One region of the Brenneria goodwinii genome, then DNA from elsewhere that is predicted to be linked to it. Evidence: predicted binding sites of a transcription regulator. Region 1 holds the regulator's gene; the other holds the start of a gene.
What was found. Region 1 encodes sigma-54, which starts transcription at its own class of promoters, with help from an activator protein. Its sites were predicted from a motif close to GTTGGCACANNTTTCGCTNT; they were not measured.
Positions count from the first base shown of each region.

Region 2: a site for sigma-54 is predicted at 9,981-10,000, ahead of glnA (glutamate--ammonia ligase). Genes of this name have one in related genera too.

Region 1 covers NZ_CP014137.1:3,837,913-3,849,376, reverse strand. Annotated here, with positions in the region: gene rapZ (RNase adapter RapZ) at 1-656, opposite strand, end outside; gene ptsN (PTS IIA-like nitrogen regulatory protein PtsN) at 967-1,440, opposite strand; gene hpf (ribosome hibernation promoting factor) at 1,538-1,825, opposite strand; gene rpoN (RNA polymerase factor sigma-54) at 1,848-3,281, opposite strand; gene lptB (LPS export ABC transporter ATP-binding protein) at 3,444-4,169, opposite strand; gene lptA (lipopolysaccharide ABC transporter substrate-binding protein LptA) at 4,173-4,748, opposite strand; gene lptC (LPS export ABC transporter periplasmic protein LptC) at 4,726-5,295, opposite strand; gene kdsC (3-deoxy-manno-octulosonate-8-phosphatase KdsC) at 5,292-5,858, opposite strand; gene kdsD (arabinose-5-phosphate isomerase KdsD) at 5,898-6,884, opposite strand; gene ACN28R_RS17060 (calcium/sodium antiporter) at 6,918-7,883, opposite strand; gene mlaF (phospholipid ABC transporter ATP-binding protein MlaF) at 8,188-9,003, shown strand; gene mlaE (lipid asymmetry maintenance ABC transporter permease subunit MlaE) at 9,011-9,793, shown strand; gene mlaD (outer membrane lipid asymmetry maintenance protein MlaD) at 9,798-10,364, shown strand; gene mlaC (phospholipid-binding protein MlaC) at 10,377-11,006, shown strand; gene mlaB (lipid asymmetry maintenance protein MlaB) at 11,021-11,323, shown strand; gene ibaG (BolA family iron metabolism protein IbaG) at 11,461-11,464, shown strand, end outside.
Region 2 covers NZ_CP014137.1:4,165,779-4,177,242, reverse strand. Annotated here, with positions in the region: gene polA (DNA polymerase I) at 1-1,729, shown strand, start outside; gene spfP (small protein SpfP) at 1,884-1,931, shown strand; gene yihA (ribosome biogenesis GTP-binding protein YihA/YsxC) at 2,150-2,791, opposite strand; gene yihI (Der GTPase-activating protein YihI) at 3,038-3,568, shown strand; gene hemN (oxygen-independent coproporphyrinogen III oxidase) at 3,891-5,264, shown strand; gene ACN28R_RS18500 (YshB family small membrane protein) at 5,339-5,461, opposite strand; gene glnG (nitrogen regulation protein NR(I)) at 5,736-7,148, opposite strand; gene glnL (nitrogen regulation protein NR(II)) at 7,157-8,206, opposite strand; gene glnA (glutamate--ammonia ligase) at 8,494-9,903, opposite strand; gene typA (ribosome-dependent GTPase TypA) at 10,272-11,464, shown strand, end outside.

The DNA of each region.
Region 1 (11,464 bases):
ATAAAATTATGTACTTCGGTATGCCGGTCGAGGAAGGCGGCTACGGGTTTATCCAAACCGGTCATCGGACGTAATTTCGGATCCCAGTGGGGGTTAGGCAGGAAGCGGACATCAAACACATAATCGGCATCGATCGGGATGCCATGCTTATAGCCGAAGGATTCAAAAACCATCGTCAGTTCACGTTCCCGTTTGCCGAGCAGGCGGGTACGCAGCATCTCCGCCAGCTCATGTACCGACATCTCCGAGGTGTCGATGATCAGATCGGCGCGCGATCGCAGCGGTTCCAGCAGATCGTTTTCTTCATCAATGGCGCTTTCCAGCGATAAATTCTTGCTGGACAGCGGGTGCAGACGGCGGGTATCGCTGTAACGGCGGATCAGCGTATTGCGATCGGCATCCAGAAACAGCAGCTGTGGCGAGAAACTTTGCGGCAGTTGCGCCATGGCGTGCTCAAATATTTCCGGCGATTCCGGCATGTTGCGCACATCAATGCTGACCGCCGCAGAGATGTTCCGCGCAGCCAGCGTATTAGCCAATTCCGGCAGCAAAACCACAGGAAGGTTATCTACGCAGTAGAATCCCATATCTTCCAGCGCACGCAGGGCGACGGATTTCCCTGAGCCTGAGCGACCACTGACGATCATCAGCACCATCTGACGACTCCCCCTTGGCAACGTGATGGCGAACTAGCGCTGCCCTTGTTTTCGAGAATACGATAGCTTTCGATAATACAACGGTTTTTGATAATACAATGGTTTTTGATAATACAATGGTTTTTGATAATACATTGGTTTTCGATAATACAATGAACGACCATACCCGTCATACTGCAAGTTGCATGTGCGTTGGTTTTGTTATTCGCTCCATCCCCGCGTCGCCGCCTTCCTGTCACTCGAATGATTTAGGATATAACAGGCTTATTACAGACGATGCGGCCATTGACCATCGGCATTCACCTCTGATTTAACCGGCTTCCGTCATAATCTGATACAGCTCTTCATCACTTTGCGCGGCGCGCAAACGGCGGCAAACGGTTTTATCGGCCAATCGTTTGGCGGCAAGCGAAAGCGTATGTAAATGGGTTTTACATTGTTCTGCGGGAACCAGCAAGGCAAAAAGTAAATCAACGGGTTGATTATCAATGGCATCGAATGCGACAGGTTGTTCCAACTGGATAAATACCCCGACTGCTCCCAGTACATCCTCCCCTTCAAGTTTGCCATGAGGGATGGCGATGCCATTTCCGATACCGGTGCTGCCCATGCGTTCACGAATGAGCAAGGCGTCAAAGATAATCTGCGTGGGCAGATTCAGCTGTTTGGCGGCCAGCTCGCTAATGATTTCCAATGCCCGTTTTTTGCTTTGGCAATGGACGGCGCTTTGGGTGCACTCGGGACGTAACACTGTGCTGAGTTGCAATATGGGATCGTTGTTCATTTTATATTCACCTGACGGTGCGTTCACTCCGTATGAGCCTGGCCCATAAAACCTATGGACCAGGTCTGATCTCTGGTTAAACGGCCAGAGAGGAAAATCAGTGTTGTTTGAGCTTGTCTTTATGCTTGTTCAACTGCCGGGCCAGTTTATCGATTAAGAGATCGATGGCCGCGTACATATCTTCCGCTTCTGATGTGGCATGCAGCTCTCCGCCATTAACGTGGAGCGTGGCGTCGGCGATCTTTTGCACTTTCTCCACTTTAAGTATCACATTGACCTGGTTAATGCGGTCGAAAAATTGCTCCAACTTGGCGAATTTGGTATTCACGAAATCGCGTAGAGGCTCGGTAATTTCGATATGGTGTCCGGTAATGTTGAGCTGCATAGCGTCTTCCTTCTAGTTGAGATCAAACCAATTGTTTACGCTGGTTCGATGGTGGGATAGATAAAGACTCTCGATATTTCGCAACGGTACGCCGCGCCACGATAATGCCTTGCTCGGAGAGCAGCGTGGTGAGCTTACTGTCGCTTAACGGTTTGGCGGGGTTCTCCGCAGCGATTAACTTCTTGACCAGCGCCCGGATCGCCGTTGAGGAGGCTTCCCCCCCATTATCGGTATTCACATGGCTGGAGAAGAAGTATTTTAGTTCAAAAATGCCGCGCGGACTGTGCAGGAACTTCTGCGTCGTCACACGGGAAATCGTGGATTCATGCATATCGACGACCTGGGCGATATCCGCCAGAACCATCGGCTTCATGAATTCTTCGCCCTGATCAAAGAATTCCTGCTGCTGTTCGACGATGCAGCGGGTGACCTTGAGCAGCGTATCATTACGGCTTTCCAGACTTTTGATTAACCAGCGGGCTTCCTGTAAGTGGCTGCGGATAAACTGGCCGTCGCTGTCGCTGCGCACGCTGTTGCCTAGCGCGGCATACTGCTGATTAATCTGTAACCGGGGGATGCTGTCGGTATTCAGTTCCACCACCCAGCGGCCATGAATTTTCCGCACCAGAACATCCGGAATAACATATTCCGACTCACCGGTGTTGATTGACTGACCCGGACGGGGATCGAGGGACTGAATCAGCGCCAATGCTTCTTTTAGCACCTCTTCTTTCAGCCGGGTGGCGCGGATCAGACTGCGGAAATCATGATTTGCCAGCAGGTCGAGGTACTCGCTGACGATCAGTCGCGCCTCCGCGAGACGAGGCGTATCGTCGGCGAATTGGGAGAGCTGAACCAACAGACAGTCACGCAGATCGCGGGCCGCAACGCCAACGGGATCAAAACGCTGAACGCGTTTCAGCACCGCTTCGACTTCATCCAGCGTAACGCTTTCATCGCCGATGCTGTCGAGAATGTCTTCCAGCGGCACGGTGAGATAACCCGTGGTGTCTACGGCATCGACGATGGATGTCGCGATGGCGGCATCGGTATCGGAAAAGGGCGTCAGTTCGACCTGCCACATCAGGTAATCCTGCAGGGTTTGGGTGGTTTCCCCCTGGTAGATCGGTAATTCTTCATCGCGATAATCGGTGCCGGTGCCGGATGGCGTGCCTGCGGAATAGATCTCATCCCAGGTTGCGTCAAGCGGTAACTCTTCCGGCATATCTTTTTGTTCAAGCGCTTCGCCGGTATCCAGTGAATCGCTGTCTGTGGTCTCAAATGACTCGATTTCTTCGTGATTGTCCGTCTGCTCAAGTAACGGATTGCTTTCCAGCGCCAGTTGAATCTCTTGTTGCAGTTCAAGCGTGGACAGTTGCAACAGACGGATTGCCTGCTGTAGCTGTGGAGTCATGGCCAGTTGCTGGCTAAGCCTGAGTTGCAAACCTTGCTTCATAAGTTGCGCTAACTTCCTTTATATTCCCTGTATCTTTCCGGTTGCAGCGCTGCCGGTTTCCCTTGCTGAACCCAGACTGAAATCCTGAGAAATCATTCGGTTACCGCTTTGCTGCGCCCTGAAATCTATTGGGGCTAAAATATGCAATAAAAACCTACCCTATCAGAGTCTAAAGCCTTCGCCCAGATAGACGCGTTTTACCTGCTCGTCGGCCAGTATCTCCGTCGGTGAGCCGTGAGCGATTAAATGCCCCTGACTAACGATATAGGCGCGCTCACAGACATCCAGCGTTTCGCGGACGTTATGATCGGTTATCAACACGCCCAGTCCGCTGTCACGCAGATGCTCAATTATTTTTTTTATATCAATCACCGAAATGGGGTCAACACCGGCAAAAGGTTCATCCAGCAGGATAAATTTAGGATTCGCCGCCAGTGCGCGGGCGATTTCCACCCGGCGTCTTTCCCCACCGGAGAGCGATTGTCCCAGACTATCGCGCAAATGAATAATATGGAATTCTTCCATCAGTTCATTCGCCCGATCTTCCTGCTGCTCAGAGGTTAGATCCTTGCGGATCTGCAATATCGCCATCAGGTTGTCGTACACGCTTAACCGGCGAAAGATCGAGGCTTCCTGCGGTAGGTAGCCGATACCTCTAAGCGCGCGATCGTGGAGCGGAAGCAGACTGATATCTTCGTCATCGATCACGATCCGCCCTGCGTCACGCTGGACAATGCCCACAACCATATAAAACGTCGTGGTTTTCCCGGCGCCGTTCGGGCCCAACAGACCGACGATTTCGCCGGAGTTAACGGTCAGGCTGACATCTTCCACGACCTTACGGCCTTTATACGCCTTAGCCAGGTTTTCTGCGATTAATGTTGCCATAAGTTATTCAGTGACTCGTGGTTTCGAGGGTTGAGAATTGGAGGTTTGTCCCTGATTCTCTTTTTGCTGAAGTTGAGAAGGAACCAATACCGTGGTAACGCGTTTGCCTTTGTCGCTGAACGCTTCCATTTGCTGCTGCTTCACCAAATAAGTGATGCGGTCGCCTTTGACGTTGCTATCCAACTGTTCCAGATAGGCGTCGCCGGTCAGCACCAGAAAATCATTAGCCAGTTCGTAACGGATTTTTTGGGCGCGCCCTTTCACCGGCTTGCCGTTGTCCTGCATTTGGTAAAATGTGACCGGATTGCCGTATCCTTCCACTACTTCGCGGCCTTGCTCGCCCTGTGGGCGGGTGACCACCACTTTATCGGCCTTTACCTCGATTGTTCCCTGCTTGACCACCACGTTACCGGTAAAGGTCACGGTGTTGCTCTGCATATCCAGAGACTGCTGTGCTGAATCAATGTGAATGGGCTGATTGCTATCCCCGGTCACGGCGAAGATCGGAACGCTAACGGCTAACAGCGAGCTGGCGAGCAGGGTGTTACGCAGCGAATTATTTATTGTTTTGAATTTCATAGGAGGTTTTTACCTTTTCGATCAACTCGGCTGTTTTCTCACGCAGATTACCACGCATTTTCATCCCGTTAGAGGTGAAACTGGCGCCATACAGGGTAACCTCGTCGTCGGAAGAGACATCCTGAGTCACCAGATTGACCTGGGCGTTGTCGGTTTTAATCCGCTCCAACTGTGAATCATTCGTCAGACTGTTGACCTCAACGTGGCCATACAGATAGAGCATTTTTTCTTTGGTTAGTTTGGCGCGATCGGCGCGCACCGACCAGGTGGCCGTTCCCTGGTCGTTAAACAGCGTGGCGACGGGCGTCGTGAACCAACTGAGCTGCTCGTCGTCGAAATACTCCGCTTTGTCTGCAATCAGCCGATAGGTTAGTTTCCCGTCCGGGCTGTAAACCAGCGTCGTGGTTTTTTCGCTGGTATAGACCGGCGCCACATTGCCTGGGTTATCCGGCGCCGACTCCGTATCCTGATCGGTTAAATTCCAGCCGATCAACACGAGTACCAGCAGTGCCAGCAAGGCTGTCAGCCAACGCTTTGTTTTACTCATATCGACAACCCTTTGGCATCTTCCAGCTTACCTTGTGAGAGCAGAATTAAATCGCAAAGTTCACGCACCGCGCCACGCCCGCCGGCGATACGCGTAACATAGTCCGCCCGCGGCAGCAGCATCGGATGCGCGTCCGCAACGGCAACGCTCAGCCCCACTTGCGACATTACCGGCCAGTCGATCAGATCGTCGCCGATATAGGCCGTCTGGCTGGCCTTCACCGACAGTTTATCCAACAGATCGTTGAAGGCCAAAATCTTGTCCGATTGTCCCTGATAAAGATGCGTGATCCCCAATGTTTTACAACGATCGACCAGCATATTGGCCGATCGGCCGGTAATGATGGCAACCTCGATCCCGGATGTCAGCAAACAACGGATGCCGTAACCGTCCCGGACGTTGAATGCTTTCAGCTCTTCGCCCTGATTGCCCATGTAAATCAAGCCATCAGACAGCACGCCGTCGACATCGCAAATCAACAAACGAACTTCACGGGCTTTATCCAGTACCTGACGATCGACAGGTCCATAGCAGGTAGCGGTTTGTGCCCCGGTTTCACTCATTCAGGTTTATCCTTGCTTCTTTCACTCTACAGTATGGGATCACACGACGCCGGCACGCAGCATATCGTGCATGTGAACGATACCGAGCAGCCGGCTGTTCTCCGCGACCAGCAACGATGTAATGTGGCGGGATTGCATCAGATTCAGGGCATCCACCGCCAGCGTTTGCGGCGTAACGCGAATGCCGCCCGCGGTCATAACATCAGCAATACGGGCGCTGTTCAAGTCAATATTCATGTCGAATATTCTGCGCAGGTCGCCGTCGGTGAAGATCCCCTGGATATTCATCTCCGCGTCGCAGATTACCGTCATCCCCAGATTTTTGCGCGTAATTTCCAGCAGCGCGTCACGCAGAGAGGCGTCAAGGGGAACGTGCGGGATTTCATCGCCGGAGTGCATTATATCGCTGACGCGCAGCAGCAGTTTGCGACCCAGTGCGCCGCCGGGGTGGGATAAGGCAAAATCTTCGGCGGTGAAACCGCGCGCCTGTAATAGCGCCACCGCCATGGCGTCGCCCATCACCAGCGTCGCCGTCGTGCTGCTGGTGGGCGCCAGCCCAAGCGGGCAGGCTTCCTGCGGAACGTGAACGCATAGATGGATGTCGGCGGCTTTTCCCATCGTGCTTTCAGGGTTGCCCGTCATGCAGATCAGGAAAATTTTCTGGCGTTTCAATACCGGGATCAGCGATAAAATTTCATTGGATTCGCCGGAGTTGGAAATGGCTATCACAATATCGTGCGGCGTGACCATTCCCAGATCGCCGTGGCTGGCTTCACCCGGATGGACGAAAAACGCCGGGGTGCCGGTGCTGGCGAAGGTGGCGGCCATTTTGCAACCGACATGGCCGGATTTCCCCATGCCCATCACCACCACTTTCCCCTGGCAGTAGAATATCTTTTCACAGGCCTGGGTGAAGTTGCCGTCGATGTATTGGTCGAGTTGCGCCAGCCCGTCGCGTTCAATGTTCAGTACCTGTTTACCTGCTTGCTGAAAATCAAAACCGGGTTGTAGTTCAAAATGTGACATACCTGGATAATCCTGCTTGTTTTGATGTTCTGGTTAGGGAAAAAAGAACAACGCCGAAAGGTAAGCGATGAAAGCACATAATAAAAGTGCGCCGGCGCCTTGTCCGATGCAGCGTTTTTTGCTGAGGCAAAGCGCGGTCAGCAGCGCGCTGGCCCCCAGCATGACCCAGTAATCGCGCTGGAATGCCAGTGGGTTGAGCGCTCCCGGAGAAAGCAGCGCCGGTACGCCCAGAACGATCGCGATATTAAAAATATTCGAGCCAATCAGATTGCCCAGCGCAATATCATCTTCTTTTTTCAGCGTGCCAACAATCGCCGTCGCCAATTCCGGCAGGCTGGTGCCGATCGCCAGAACGGTCAGGCCGATGGTCAATTCGCTGATGTGAAAATGGCGGGCTATCACGGTGGCGTTATCGATCACCATGCGAGCGGCCATCGGCAGAATAATCAGGCCGAGGATCAGCCATAAGATGGCGACCGTCTGATTGCTGTCTTCCTGCGGCAATTCCGCCAACTGTTCCTGCGCCAGGGCATCGGAGCCATCCTGCTGGGCCAGACGCGTCATTCTGAACATCAGCAGCATAAACAGTCCGGCGGCGATCAACAGTAACACGCCGTCCGTGCGGCTCAGGTAACTATCATGCAGCAGAAAGCCGCATAAAACGGTGACCAACAGCATAAGCGGAAATTCGCGGCGCAGCAGTTCGGAATGAACCGTTAAAGGGCGGATCAACGCGGCGCTGCCGAGGATTAACAGAATATTCGCAATATTTGAGCCCAAAACGTTACCCACGGCCATATCGATCTGTTGGTTTAACGCCGCCGTGACGGACACAATCAGTTCTGGCAGAGAGGTTCCGAACCCGACGATGGTGATACCGATAATCAGCGGGGATATGCCAAAAGAACGCGCGAGAACCGCCGCGCCATAGACCAGACGATCGGCGCCATAGACCAGTAATACCAAACCAACTATCAAGAGTACGGTTGCAAAAAGCATGCAGCGTCCTTTATTGAGGTATAATTACTGGCTTAAGCGATGTAAACCAGCAGTTTTGGACGAATTCTGAACGAAAAGGATGCTTTTCATCATTAGCGCTAATTCTGACTGCGTGAGGCGGAAAAGTAAAACCTATGGCAGTTTTGTTTCAGCCCCTTTAGACAAGAAGTTACCGTAATTTTTTGTAAAATTCGGGCCACGGACAAGGGCGGCCGTTACGCTTTATAGATACGTTCATATTACAGTTATTCGTTAAACCGGAACGAACATACGTAATATGCTGATCGGTAAGGAATATAAGATAATGGACCATGAGACTACTAATCTGGTTGAAATTCGCGGTCTGAATTTTCGGCGCGGGAAACGGCAGATTTTCACCGATATCACGCTCAATGTTCCCAGGGGGAAGATCACCGCGATTATGGGGCCTTCCGGTATCGGTAAAACGACATTGTTGCGCTTGATTGGCGGGCAGATACCGCCGGATAGCGGTGAAATCTGGTTTGATGGCGACAACATTCCGGCGCTTTCACGTTCTGCGCTGTATGAAGCCCGTAAAAAAATGAGCATGTTGTTTCAATCCGGCGCGTTATTCACCGACCTGAACGTGTTCGATAACGTCGCCTGGCCGCTGCGCGAGCACAGCCGTTTGCCGGAGCCGCTGTTGCACAGCACCGTCATGATGAAACTGGAGGCGGTGGGCCTGCGCGGCGCCGCCTCGCTGATGCCCGCCGAGCTTTCCGGCGGGATGGCCCGTCGCGCCGCGCTGGCGCGGGCGATTGCGCTTGATCCGCAACTGATTATGTTTGATGAACCTTTCGTCGGTCAGGATCCGATAACCATGGGAACGCTGGTGAAGCTAATTGATGAACTGAATCACGCACTGGGCGTCACCTGCGTCGTCGTTTCTCATGATGTGCCGGAAGTGATGAGCATCGCCGACTACGCTTACATCATCGCCGAGCAGCAGGTTGTGGCTGAAGGCACGACGGCGCAATTGCAAATGAACGATGACTCCCGCGTACGTCAGTTTCTGGACGGCGTCGCCGACGGGCCGGTTCCTTTCCGTTATCCGGCGGGTGACTATAAAACCGCACTGCTAGGTTCATCTGGGGGTTAAATAATTCATGTTTTTACAGGCATTGGCGTCGCTGGGACGTCAGGGAATTTCTACCTGTGCTTCTTTTGGCCGTGCCGGACTGATGCTGTTCAATGCATTAGTGGGCAAGCCTGAATTCAGGAAACAGTGGCCGCAGCTCATCAAACAGCTTTACAGCGTGGGTGTGCAGTCGCTGTTGATTATTATGGTATCCGGCCTGTTCATCGGCATGGTGCTGGGGCTGCAGGGTTATCTTGTTCTGACCACCTATAGCGCTGAAGCCAGTCTGGGGATGATGGTCGCCCTATCGTTGCTGCGCGAGCTCGGCCCGGTCGTCACGGCGTTGCTGTTTGCCGGTCGCGCCGGTTCGGCACTGACGGCGGAGATTGGCCTGATGAAGGCCACCGAGCAGCTTTCCAGCATGGAAATGATGGCGGTCGATCCGCTAAGGCGCGTGGTGGCCCCGCGTTTCTGGGCTGGGGTAATCAGTATGCCGCTGTTGACGATCATCTTTGTCGCCATTGGTATCTGGGGCGGATCGTTGGTCGGCGTTGACTGGAAGGGCATAGATAGCGGATTTTTCTGGTCGGCCATGCAGGGGGCCGTTGAGTGGCGGCAGGACATGCTGAACTGCTTGATTAAAAGCGTGGTTTTCGCCATCACGGTGACCTGGATTGCGCTGTTTAATGGTTATGATGCGATTCCTACTTCAGAAGGGATCAGCCGTGCAACGACCCGTACCGTCGTGCATTCATCATTAGCGGTATTGGGATTGGATTTTGTGCTGACAGCACTGATGTTTGGGAACTGAGTCGATGCAAACAAAGAAAAATGAAATCTGGGTTGGCGTATTTATACTGATTGCGCTGTTCGCCATTATCTTTTTGTGTCTGAGAGTGGCCGATCTCAAGTCAATCGGCAGCGAGCCTACCTATCGTTTATACGCGACGTTTGACAATATCGGCGGGTTGAAGGCCCGTTCGCCGATAAGAGTCGGCGGCGTAGTTATAGGCAGGGTTGCGGATATTTCTCTTGACGAGAAAACGTACCTTCCTCGCGTGGCGATGGATATCGAGCAACGTTACGACCATATTCCGGACACCAGCTCTCTGGCTATCCGCACGTCCGGCCTGTTGGGCGAACAGTATCTGGCGTTGAATATCGGTTTTGAGGATGAGGAGATGGGAACGTCGATCCTGAAAGACGGCGGCGTCATTCAGGACACCAAGTCAGCCATGGTGCTGGAGGATCTCATCGGTCAATTCTTATATAAGAGCGGCGGCAACAACGAGGATAATGCCGGGCAGGGGAATTCGGCGCCGGCCGCAGATGCGACGGCGGCACCTGCGCCTCAGGATCAACCCGTAACTTCACATCCATAAGAGGATAGCTGCATGTTTAAACGTTTACTGATAGTGGCTTTGCTGGTGGTTGCGCCATTGGCCAGCGCCGCGGATCAAACGAATCCTTACCGCCTGATGAGCGAAGCGGCGGAAAAAACTTTTACCCGCCTGAAAACCGAGCAGCCGCGCATCAGACAAAATCCGGACTATCTGCGTAACGTTGTGCGCGAAGAACTGCTGCCGTATGTGCAGATCAGATATGCCGGCGCATTGGTCCTCGGCCGTTACTATAAAGATGCCACGCCGGCGCAACGCGATGCCTATTTCAAGGCTTTTGAAGCCTATCTGGAACAGGCATACGGCCAGGCGCTGGCGCTATATCACGGACAAACCTATCAGATCGCGCCTGAGCAGCCGTTGGGCGACGCCAATATTATCGCCATTCGCGTGACGATTATCGATAGCGGCGGCCGTCCGCCGGTTCGCCTTGATTTCCAGTGGCGCAAGAATACGCAAACCGGCTATTGGCAGGCTTATGACATGATTGCCGAAGGCGTCAGTATGATTACCACCAAGCAAAATGAATGGGCGACGACGCTGCGCCAGAAAGGCGTTGATGGCCTGACCCAGCAGTTGGAAGCGGCGTCGAAACAACCCATTACGCTGGATAAGCAAAACTAATCTGGGTAAGAAAAATGGATAATGCACTGAGCTGGCAGTCACAGCAAGCAACGCTGGTTTTAGCCGGTGGTCTGGATCGTGAAACGCTGTTGCCGCTCTGGCAACAGCGTGAGATGTTACTGGCAGATAAGACCACGCTGGATGTGTCTGGACTAAGCCGGGTCGACTCCGCCGGTCTGGCTTTGTTGATTCATTTTTATTACCAGCGCTCGCTGAATGGGGGAGAGCTGAGAATCATCGGGGCGGGCGATCGGTTAAAAACGCTAATCGCACTGTATAACCTGAATGAAATCATTCCTGTTGAGTCAGGCGTATAGCCAGTCTCGACAATATGTTATCCGTATCCCCTTTTGGCGTTGCACATTAGGGGCTTTTTCCTTGTTTAAGACAGCGCCGTATTCAACTAATATACCACCCTGTTTATCATCCCCCCCTGACATAGAAATCGAGAGCGATGG
Region 2 (11,464 bases), 330 kb from region 1:
TTTTGATACCGAAACCGATGGGTTGGACACGCTTACGGCCAATCTTATCGGGATGTCATTTGCTGTGACGCCGGGAGAAGCTGCCTATCTGCCGTTGGCGCATGATTATCTGGATGCGCCGGAACAGTTGGATCGCGATCGGGTTCTGGCGTTGTTTAAACCGCTGCTGGAAGATGAAAAGCTGTTAAAGATCGGCCAGAATCTCAAGTTCGATAAGGGCGTGATGAAGCGCTATGACATCGAATTACGGGGTATCGCCTTTGATACCATGCTGGAGTCTTATGTTCTGGACAGCGTTGCCGGGCGTCACGATATGGATAGTCTGGCGGATCGCTATCTTGGTCATAAAACCATCAAGTTCGAAGAGATCGCGGGCAAGGGTAAAAATCAGCTGACCTTCAATCAGATCGCCCTGGAGCAGGCCGGCCCCTACGCGGCAGAAGATGCGGATGTCACGCTGTACCTGCATCAGAAAATGTGGGCTAAATTACAGCAGCATGCGGAACTATGTAAGGTGTTCCAGGCAATCGATATGCCGCTGGTACCGGTGCTATCCCGTATGGAGCGTACCGGCGTTCTTATCGATCCCAATATATTGGCGGAACACTCGAAAGAGATCACCCTTCGCCTGGGAGAATTGGAAGCACAGGCTTATGAACTGGCTGGCGAAGAGTTCAACCTGTCGTCAACCAAGCAGCTACAGGGCATTCTGTACGAGAAGCAAAAACTGCCGGTGCTAAAAAAAACGCCCAAAGGGGCGCCATCCACCAATGAGGAAGTGTTGGCCGAGCTGGCGCTGGATTATCCGCTGCCGAAGCTGATTCTTGAATATCGCGGCCTGGCGAAACTGAAGTCGACCTATACCGACAAGCTGCCGCTGATGATTAATCCGTCTACCAAGCGTGTGCATACTTCGTATCATCAGGCGGTAACGGCGACCGGGCGCCTATCCTCCAGCGATCCCAACTTGCAGAATATTCCGGTGCGTAATGACGAAGGCCGCCGTATCCGGCAGGCGTTTATCGCGCCGAAAGGGTATAGCATCGTTGCGGCGGACTATTCACAGATTGAGTTACGCATCATGGCGCATCTTTCCGGCGATAACGGACTGCTGCGCGCCTTCTCGGAAGGGAAAGATATCCACCGGGCTACCGCGGCGGAAGTATTCGGTCTTGAACTCGATAAAGTGTCGCCTGAGCAGCGTCGCAGCGCTAAGGCGATTAACTTTGGTTTGATTTATGGCATGAGCGCGTTTGGGCTGTCCCGTCAGCTGAATATCCCGCGCAGTGAATCACAGAAGTATATGAATCTGTATTTTGAACGCTACCCTGGCGTTCACGATTATATGGAGCGAACCCGCCAGCATGCCGCGGAACAAGGCTATGTCTCGACGCTGGACGGCCGGCGTCTCTATCTGCCGGATATTCAGTCGCGTAACGCCATTGCCCGTAAAGCTGCTGAACGCGCGGCGATTAATGCGCCCATGCAGGGAACCGCCGCCGATATTATCAAGAAGGCGATGATCGCTATCGATGGTTGGTTACAAAAAGACAAGCCGTTAGTGAAGATGATTATGCAGGTTCACGATGAGCTGGTTTTTGAGGTTCATGATTCGTTGCTGGAAGAATCTAAAAGTAAAATCAGAGAGTTAATGGAAGGCTGTATGCAGCTTAATGTGCCGCTGCGGGTGGATATCGGAACCGGACGGAATTGGGATGAGGCGCATTAAACGCCGCCAATTCCTGTAATTAAACAACAGGATCGTGTGACCAGGTTTAACTTTGTACAATAGGTCGCCATTTTTTATGAAAGTAAACAACAAAAACCCCTTTTTTATCATTAAAAAATAGGGTAGAGTTAAAGACGTAGGGTACAGAGGTAAGATGTTCTATCTTTCAGACCTTTTACTTCACGTAATCGGATTTGGCTGAATGTTAGCCGCCCCGGTCAGTTTTGACTGGGGCGTTTTTTATTGTGGGCTATCTAACCCTACCGACCACGTTTCGGGCCATTTGTACAGCGTTGGAAAGTGTTCCCGGCTTTTTGTTGGATGTTGTCAGGCATCTTTAAGCATGCTGAGTGGTTACCGATAAAACAGTCTGAAACATCAAAGGGGTGGTGCGAACATCCTGCACACCACCTGGTCTGATTATTCGCTTTCCTGCGGATTTCCTTCTTCTGCCTGCGGCAGAGTGCTGAACCAGCTATCAAGCTTCTGGCGTAGCTTATCGACGCCCAGTTTCTTCAGAGAAGAAAACGCTTCTACCTGAATATCACCCATAAATGGCAATACCGCTTCACGCACCGTATTGAGTTGCGCTTTGCGTGCGCCGGAAGCCAGCTTGTCTGCTTTGGTCAGCAAAACCAAGACCGGGATTTGCGACTCGACCGCCCATGAAAGCATTTGCTGATCGAGATCTTTCAGCGGATGGCGAATATCCATCAGTACGACCAACCCTTTCAGGCTATTCCGTTTCTGGAGATATTCCCCCAATGCCCGCTGCCATTTGAGCTTCATTTCCTCTGGCACTTCGGCATAACCATAACCGGGCAGGTCGACCAGACGAACACTTTCCTCGACTTCAAACATGTTGATGAGCTGCGTTCTTCCTGGCGTTTTACTGGTGCGAGCCAGATTTTTTTGATTGGTCAGCGTATTTAATGCGCTGGATTTACCGGCGTTAGAGCGCCCAGCAAAGGCAACTTCAATACCGCTATCTGTTGCCAGGTGGCGAATATCCGGGGCGCTGATGACAAAATGCGTCATGTGGTAATTATATTGCTGGGTCACAATGATTATCTCTGTCTGGATCTATGTCTGGTTGGGGATTATACCTGTAACTGACAATAAAGGCGGTTTTATCTGTACCGCGGGATTATGTCTATACTCTTCATTCTAAAATCCATTAGGCATAGCGTGGAATTGCCCCTGAAATGACGAAAAGCATCATTGGTCGATGTGTGCTCTTTTTTATTGCCGGGCTTTCTGCTAGATTCCGCCGCAATTACCTTCACCTGTGTACCTGAGAGCACCATTATGAACCGACCAGTTAAGGGATCTGGTGGTAACGCCACCAAACCGAAAATGAAAAGAAAGAGCCGTGAGGAGTTGAATCAGGAAGCGCGCGATCGCAAGCGGCTGAAAAAGCATCGTGGTCATACGGCGGGAAGCCGTGCTCAGGAAACCGGATCGGCAAGTAAAACCGGCGGACAGAGCAAGGTCGCCGATCCTCGTATCGGCAGTAAGAAACCGGTTCCGCTTGGGATTAAAGAGGAAGCGATAACCAAGCCTAAATTTACGGCGCCTGAAGCAAAACCGATCGCCCTGTCGCCAGAGGAAGAGTTGGCGCAGTTGGAAAACGACGATCGCCTGGATGAACTACTGGACCGTCTGGAGAATGGTGAAACGCTAAGCGCCAAAGAACGGTCCTGGCTGGACGAGACATTAGATCGCATCGATATATTGATGGAACAGCTTGGAATTGAGCTGGGCGATGACGACGATGACGAGCAACAGGAAGATATGCTGCAACTTTTGAAGCGCAATAGCCCGAAAGACGATTTTTAATCAATGAAGTTGCTGTTCCTGCTGCTAGCATTATTGGTTGCGTTTTACCTTGTTTGCCTATTAGGCAAACTATGGCTCCTGTCGAAACGAAAAGCTCTGCTGCATCGTACGGTTTTTAGCAGGCGGCGGATGCCGACGATGCGTTCAGCCAGAAAAAAACGCCGGAAGCGTTTTTGAACGCCGCTTGTGGCGGCTCATATGGATGCGTCTCATGAATGAGGCGAATAAAAAACGCCGGAGCGAGGGTAAACGTTGCCTGCAACGGCCCGCAAAGGGGCGAGCAGGACGCCCGGCACAAAAAAGACTGGAAGGAGTGAGCAGTATGTCTGAGCAGTCCGTCGACTGGGACCTGGCCCTGATCCAAAAATATAATTATTCCGGGCCTCGCTATACCTCTTATCCCACCGCGTTGGAGTTCAGCGAAAGCTATGATGAATCGGCTTTTCAGCAGGCGATAACACGTTACCCGAACCGGCCGCTTTCGTTATATATCCATATCCCATTTTGTCATCGGCTGTGCTACTTCTGCGGCTGCAATAAACAGGTCACGCGTCAGCAGCATAAGGCCGATGAGTATCTGAACGTGCTGGAGCTGGAGATTCGTAAGCGCGCTCCGTTATTTGCCGGACGTACGGTGACGCAGATGCACTGGGGCGGCGGCACGCCCACCTATCTGACTAAAGCGCAGATGGGTCGTTTGATGTCGCTGTTACGCGATCAATTTTCGTTTTCCGATCGGGCTGAGCTATCGCTGGAGATCGATCCACGGGAAATTGAACTGGATATTGTCGATCATCTGCATGCTGAGGGCTTTAATCGCCTTAGCATGGGCGTACAGGATTTTAATAAAGAAGTTCAAACGCTGGTAAATCGCGAGCAGGATGAGTCATTTATCTTCGCATTGATTGAACGTGCTAAATCGCTGGGATTCACCTCAACCAATATTGATCTGATTTATGGTTTGCCAAAACAGACGCCGGAGAGTTTTGCTTTCACCCTGCAGCGCGTTGCCGAGTTGAGCCCCCACCGCCTTAGCGTTTTTAACTATGCGCATTTGCCCAGTTTATTCTCCGCCCAGCGGAAAATAAAAGAAGCGGATTTACCAACCCCGGCGCAAAAGCTGGATATTCTGCGGGAAACCATCGCCATCTTAACCCAGGCTGGCTATCAGTTTATCGGGATGGACCACTTTGCCCGCCCGGATGATGAACTGGCGATTGCTCAGCGGGCTGGGAAATTACATCGTAATTTCCAGGGATATACGACCCAGGGGGATAGCGATCTGTTGGGTATGGGCGTATCGGCGATTAGTATGATCGGTGATAATTACATGCAGAATGAGAAGGTGCTGAAAGCCTACTATGACAAGGTTCGCATGCATGGCGACGCCTTGTGGCGTGGGCTGCGCCTGACGCACGATGACTGTATTCGACGTGACGTGATCAAAAGCCTGATTTGTAATTTCCAACTGGATTATGCGGCGATCGAAGCGTTATACGGTATTGATTGCCGCTTGTATTTTGCTGAAGATTTACGAATGCTGGCCCCATTGGCGCAGGATGGCCTGGTCGAGATTAAGGACGCCGGCATTGCGGTGACGCCGAAAGGACGTTTGCTGATTCGCAATATCTGTATGTGCTTCGATATCTATCTGCGTGACAAAATGCGGGCGCGGCAATTTTCTAAGGTGATTTAAAAACAAACAGCCGCTTTACGCGGCTGTTTCAGACGTCTTTAGTCAAGATTCAGGCCAACAGCATGGCCTGAACATTAACTAAAGAAGTTAATCAGAGCGGCACACAGTATTGCTGCGATAGCCGTCTGCGGCGTATGGCTTGCCGCACTGCCTATTTCAGCGCCATGTGTCACCATGGAAATTAATGAATCCAGCATAGTACTCCTCCCGAATCAGCGACACGATCATACTGCTGACTTGGGGCATGTAAAGTATAAATTAACGACAATTTCGTGCGGTAGTTTGCGTTTTCGTCATCGTCCCATTTTGGGTCATCTCGATCCCGGCTAAGAATCGAGATATCGGGGGCGGCCACGGTGCGAGGCGTCCTCATCACCGTATTTCCCCCTTAAAAAGTGACCGGCATCCTCACTTCCCAGGCTGTTTACCCGTTGTTGTGACGAATGGCGGTATCAACAATCGCTGTGTCGGTTATTCCATGCCCAGTTCTTTCAGCTTCCTGGTAAGGGTATTACGCCCCCAACCCAGCAAACGCGCGGCTTCCTGCTTATGACCCTGCGTATGGCGCAGTGCCGTGGTAAGCAAGGTTCTTTCCATTTCCGGCTGGGCTTCCGCCAGCAGGTTTTGATGACCGGAACGTAGCGCTCTGTCCGCCCACTGCGCTAACAAGGTTGCCCAGCTATCCGGCAGCATATGTACCGTGGCATCAGGCGCAGTTGTTTCGAACAGCTCAGGCGGTAAATCCTGAATCAACACCTCCTGTCCGGCGGCCATCACCGTCAGCCAACGGCAGGTGTTCTCTAACTGACGCACGTTACCCGGCCACGGCAGTCTTGTTAGCGCCGTTTCCGTTTCCGGATGAAGATTTTTGGGTTCAACGCCCAGCTCTTTGGCGGTAGCCTGTAAGAAGTAGCGCGCCAGACGAGGAATATCTTCACGGCGCTCACGTAGCGGAGGTAAATGGACGCGAATGACATTCAGGCGGTGAAAGAGGTCTTCGCGGAATTTGCCTTCCTGCACCCGCAGCTCAAGATTCTGGTGCGTGGCGGCAATAATCCGCACATCGACTTTAACCGCCGCATAGCCGCCCACCCGATAAAATTGACCATCGGCCAGTACACGTAATAGACGCGTCTGAACATCCAGCGGCATATCGCCGATTTCATCAAGAAACAGCGTACCGCCATCGGCCTGTTCGAAGCGCCCCTGACGAATTTGATTCGCGCCGGTAAACGCGCCTTTCTCATGACCAAACAATTCAGATTCGATTAAATCTTTTGGAATCGCCGCCATGTTCAAAGCGATAAACGGCGCTTTGGCCCGAGGGCTGTGGCGGTGTAGGGCATGAGCGACCAGCTCTTTACCCGTACCGGATTCACCATTGATTAATACGCTGATGGAAGAGCGTGAAAGACGGCCGATAATCCGGAATACATCCTGCATCGCGGGCGCTTCGCCGATGATGTCCGTTGTCGGGCCATTCATTGGCTGGTTGCGAACGGGCTGCTGTTGCTCCAGATAGTGACTGATGGCGCGTTCGACCAAGGCAACCGCTTCATCAATATCAAATGGTTTTGGTAAGTAATCAAAAGCGCCCTGTTGATAAGCGCTGACCGCGGCATCAAGATCGGAGTGCGCCGTCATAATGATGACAGGCAGCATCGGATGCCGTTGCTTTATTTGCTGTAATAACGCCAGCCCGTCCATTCCCGGCATCCGGATATCGGACAACAGTACGTCTGGCGTTTGTGTCGCCAGCGCGTGCAGAGCCTGATTCCCATTATCGAATGTGGCGCAGGTTAAACCCGCACCAGTGAGCGCACGCTCGAGCACCCAACGGATGGAGCTATCGTCATCGACAATCCAGACTATCCCTCGTTGCATTGTGAACCTCACTGGCGAATGGGCAGATAAACCGAAAATTCGGTATGACCTGGCCAACTGTTAAATTCAATTTTACCGGAGTGTTGATCGATAAGGTTGCGGGCAATCGATAGTCCCAGACCGGTGCCGCCCTCGCGTCCGCTTACCATCGGATAAAACAGCGTATCCTGTAGTTGAGCGGGAACGCCGGGGCCGTCGTCTTCAATATCAATGCGTGCCGCAAGGCGATAACGTACACCATGTAAAGTGAGCTGAAATGCGGTTCTGGTTCGCAAGGTAATGGTGCCGCCTGTCTTTCCTAAAGCCTGCAATGCATTACGCGTGATATTCAGCAGAACCTGCTCAATCTGATCCGGATCGTGAGTGAGCTCCGGCAAACTCGGATCGTAATCTCTCACCAGCGTTACATTGTCTGGTTTTTCCAAAGAAACCAGTTGGCATACGCGTTCTGCAACCTGATGAATGCTTTGAGTCACATGCAGGCCGGGTTGTTGCGGGCCAAGCAGCCGGTCGACCAGATTACGCAGGCGATCCGCCTGTTCGATAATGACTTTGGTATATTCGGTCAACGTTGGATCAGGCAACGCTTTCGAAAGCAGCTGTGCGGCCCCGCGTAACCCGCCAAGCGGATTTTTAATCTCATGGGCCAGCCCTCTGACCAGATCGCGGGCAGCTTGCTGTTGAGCTTGCTGAAGCTGTTCTTGACTAAGGCGGCGTTGGTTATCCATCGGCGCCATCTCCAGCAGGATGAAACTATTGGGCATCCGCTGGGCGGTGAGCGACATGATATGTGCTTTGCCGTCTACGACAATGGTGACTTCGTTATCCGTAAAACCTTGCCCTGAATCCAGACTCTCACGCATCAAATCTATATTCAGAGAAAAATATCCCAGCAAATCCGGCAGAGGCGTTCCTGACAATTTACGGGAACTCTGAGCCAGTAATTGTTGTGCCGCCGGATTGGAATAATGAATAGCCAGATCGTTATCCAATAACAATATGCTGTTTATTAAAGAATTTAGGATCTGCCCAGCATCGGGCAGCGTGCCTGTTGCCATAACGCAGACTCCCGCACTATATGAGTGCATAGTATTGTAGATTATAGATATGATGTAGCCACTTCAGAGCCCGTGGAGAAAAAAGCCCATCATGAGATGGGCTGAAAAGTTTCCACGGCAACAAAAAATTTCCAGGAGAAATTTTTAAACGTCGCGCCGCGACGGCCCTCCTGAGGTGACGGACATGGATAAGCCCGTCACGAAACAAAACATCAATAAAATTAGCTATCCTGGCAGTAGCCCGAGCGTCAGCGCGATCGGACTACTGTCGGCTAAGCGCTGAGTAATTAAACGCTGTAGTACAGTTCAAACTCAACCGGGTGCGGCGTCATGCGAACGCGATCGTTTTCTGATTTACGCAGCTCGATATAAGCATCAATCGTATCATCAGTGAATACGCCGCCACGGGTCAGGAACTCACGGTCTGCGTCCAGCGCGTTCAGCGCTTCTTCCAGAGAACCGGCTACGGTTGGGATTTCGCTCGCTTCTTCCGGCGGCAGATCGTACAAGTTCTTATCCATAGCATCGCCAGGATGGATCTTGTTGATGATACCGTCCAGGCCGGCCATCAGCAGCGCGGAGAATGCCAGGTATGGGTTGGCAGCCGGATCCGGGAAGCGAACTTCAATACGGCGCGCTTTCGGGCTAGCGACCACCGGGATACGGATGGAAGCGGAACGGTTACGAGCGGAGTAAGCCAGCATGACCGGCGCTTCGTAGCCTGGAACCAGACGTTTGTAAGAGTTGGTGGTCGGGTTGGCCAGCGCGTTGATCGCTTTGGCGTGTTTGATGATGCCGCCGATGTAGTACAGCGCAGTTTCGGACAGGCCGCCGTATTTGTCGCCGGAGAACAGGTTTGCGCCATCTTTGGACAAAGACATATGGCAGTGCATACCGGAGCCGTTGTCGCCGAACAGCGGTTTCGGCATGAATGTGGCGGTTTTGCCGAAAGCGTGAGCGACGTTATGGACAACGTATTTGTAAATCTGGATTTCATCCGCTTTTTTGGTCATGGAGTTGAAGCGGGTTGCCACTTCGTTCTGACCAGCCGTTGCCACTTCGTGGTGATGCGCTTCAACAACCAGACCCATTTCTTCCATGGTCAGACACATGGTGGAACGGATGTCCTGTGATGAGTCAACCGGAGGAACCGGGAAATAACCGCCTTTGATTGCCGGACGGTGACCTTTGTTACCGCCTTCATATTCTTTGTTGGAGTTCCAGGCGCCTTCGATGTCATCGATAGTGACATGAGAACCGGAGATGCTGCTGCCGAAGCGTACGTCGTCAAACAGGAAAAATTCGGGTTCCGGCCCAAACAGTACGGTGTCGGCAATACCGGAAGAACGCAGGAAGTCTTCCGCACGTTTAGAGATAGAACGCGGGTCGCGGTCATAACCCTGCATGGTGCCTGGTTCCAGAATGTCGCAGCGGATGATCAGCGTGGATTCTTCATAGAAAGGGTCGAGGACGGCGGTGCTGGCATCCGGCATCAATACCATGTCGGATTCGTTAATACCCTTCCAGCCGCCAATCGAGGAACCATCAAACATTTTGCCTTCTTCGAAAAAGTCGGCGTCAACCTGGTGGGCTGGAATGGTGACGTGCTGTTCTTTGCCTTTGGTGTCGGTAAAGCGTAAATCAACGAACTTCACTTCATGTTCATTCAGCATCGTCAAAACGTGTTCTGCGGACATACTTGGTTCTCCCGATTGTCATTTATCGTCGTGGAACGAATATCGTTGTAGATTGATGTTGTTACCGTGAGTAGACTAAAGCTAAAAGTGTGCCAACTTTTTAAATTAATGCTATGTGTTGCCGCTTGGGGCTTTGCTCTCAAGATTCGCTGCACCATTATAGCTTGTAGCACCAAAATGGTGCTTTATCTGCGAATCACTGCACTAAAATGGTGCTATGGTGATCGCTTGTAGCGTTTTTGCACCGTGAAAGGGATCACAAAGTAAGCAGTATCAGGTTGTTTATGATTGATGCTTGTGATCCTGTTTAGTCTCTCGATTAATACGTGTACAATAGCGCGCTATTTCTAAATGCCTGAGGCAAAGCTGTGATCGAAAATTTGCGTAACATCGCCATTATTGCGCACGTTGACCATGGGAAAACCACCCTGGTCGATAAGTTGTTGCAACAATCCGGAACTTTCGGAGAACGCACTGAAGCAACCGAACGTGTAATGGACTCCAACGATTTGGAGAAAGAGCGTGGAATAACCATTCTCGCCAAGAATACCGCCATTAACTGGAAAGACTACCGCATTAACATCGTGGATACCCCCGGACACGCCGACTTCGGTGGTGAGGTTGAACGTGTAATGTCGATGGTTGACTCGGTGCTGTTAGTCGTTGATGCAATGGATGGCCCGATGCCGCAGACCCGTTTCGTGACCAAAAAAGCATTTGCTAATGGTCTGAAGCCGATCGTGGTAATCAACAAAGTTGACCGTCCTGGCGCCCGTCCCGACTGGGTTGTCGATCAGGTATTCGATCTGTTCGTAAACCTGGATGCAACGGACGAACAACTGGATTTCCCTATCGTTTATGCTTCCGCATTAAACGGTATTGCCGGTCTGGATCATAATGACATGGCAAGCGATATGACGCCGCTGTTTGAAGCGATTGTCGAACATGTTGACGCACCGAAGGTCGATCGCGACGGTCCTTTGCAGATGCAGATCTCCCAGTTGGATTACAACAGCTATGTCGGCGTTATCGGCATCGGCCGTATCAAACGCGGAGTAATCAAGCCTAATCAGCAAGTTACGATTATCGACAGTGAAGGGAAAACCCGCAACGGTAAAGTCGGTAAAGTCCTGGGTCATATGGGCCTGGAACGTATCGAAACCACGCTGGCGGAAGCGGGCGATATCATTGCCATCACCGGTTTGGGTGAACTGAATATCTCCGATACCATCTGCGATCCCAATACGGTTGAAGCGTTGCCGGCGTTGAGCGTTGATGAGCCGACGGTAACCATGTTCTTCTGTGTTAACACCTCTCCGTTCTGTGGCAAGGAAGGGAAGTTTGTGACTTCTCGTCAGATCCTGGATCGTCTGAAAAAAGAGCTGGTCCACAACGTGGCGCTGCGCGTTGAAGAAACGGAAGATGCGGATGCGTTCCGCGTATCCGGCCGTGGCGAACTTCATCTGTCCGTGCTGATTGAAAACATGCGTCGTGAAGGGTTTGAACTTGCGGTATCTCGTCCGAAAGTAATTAACCGCGTTATCGACGGCCGCAATCAGGA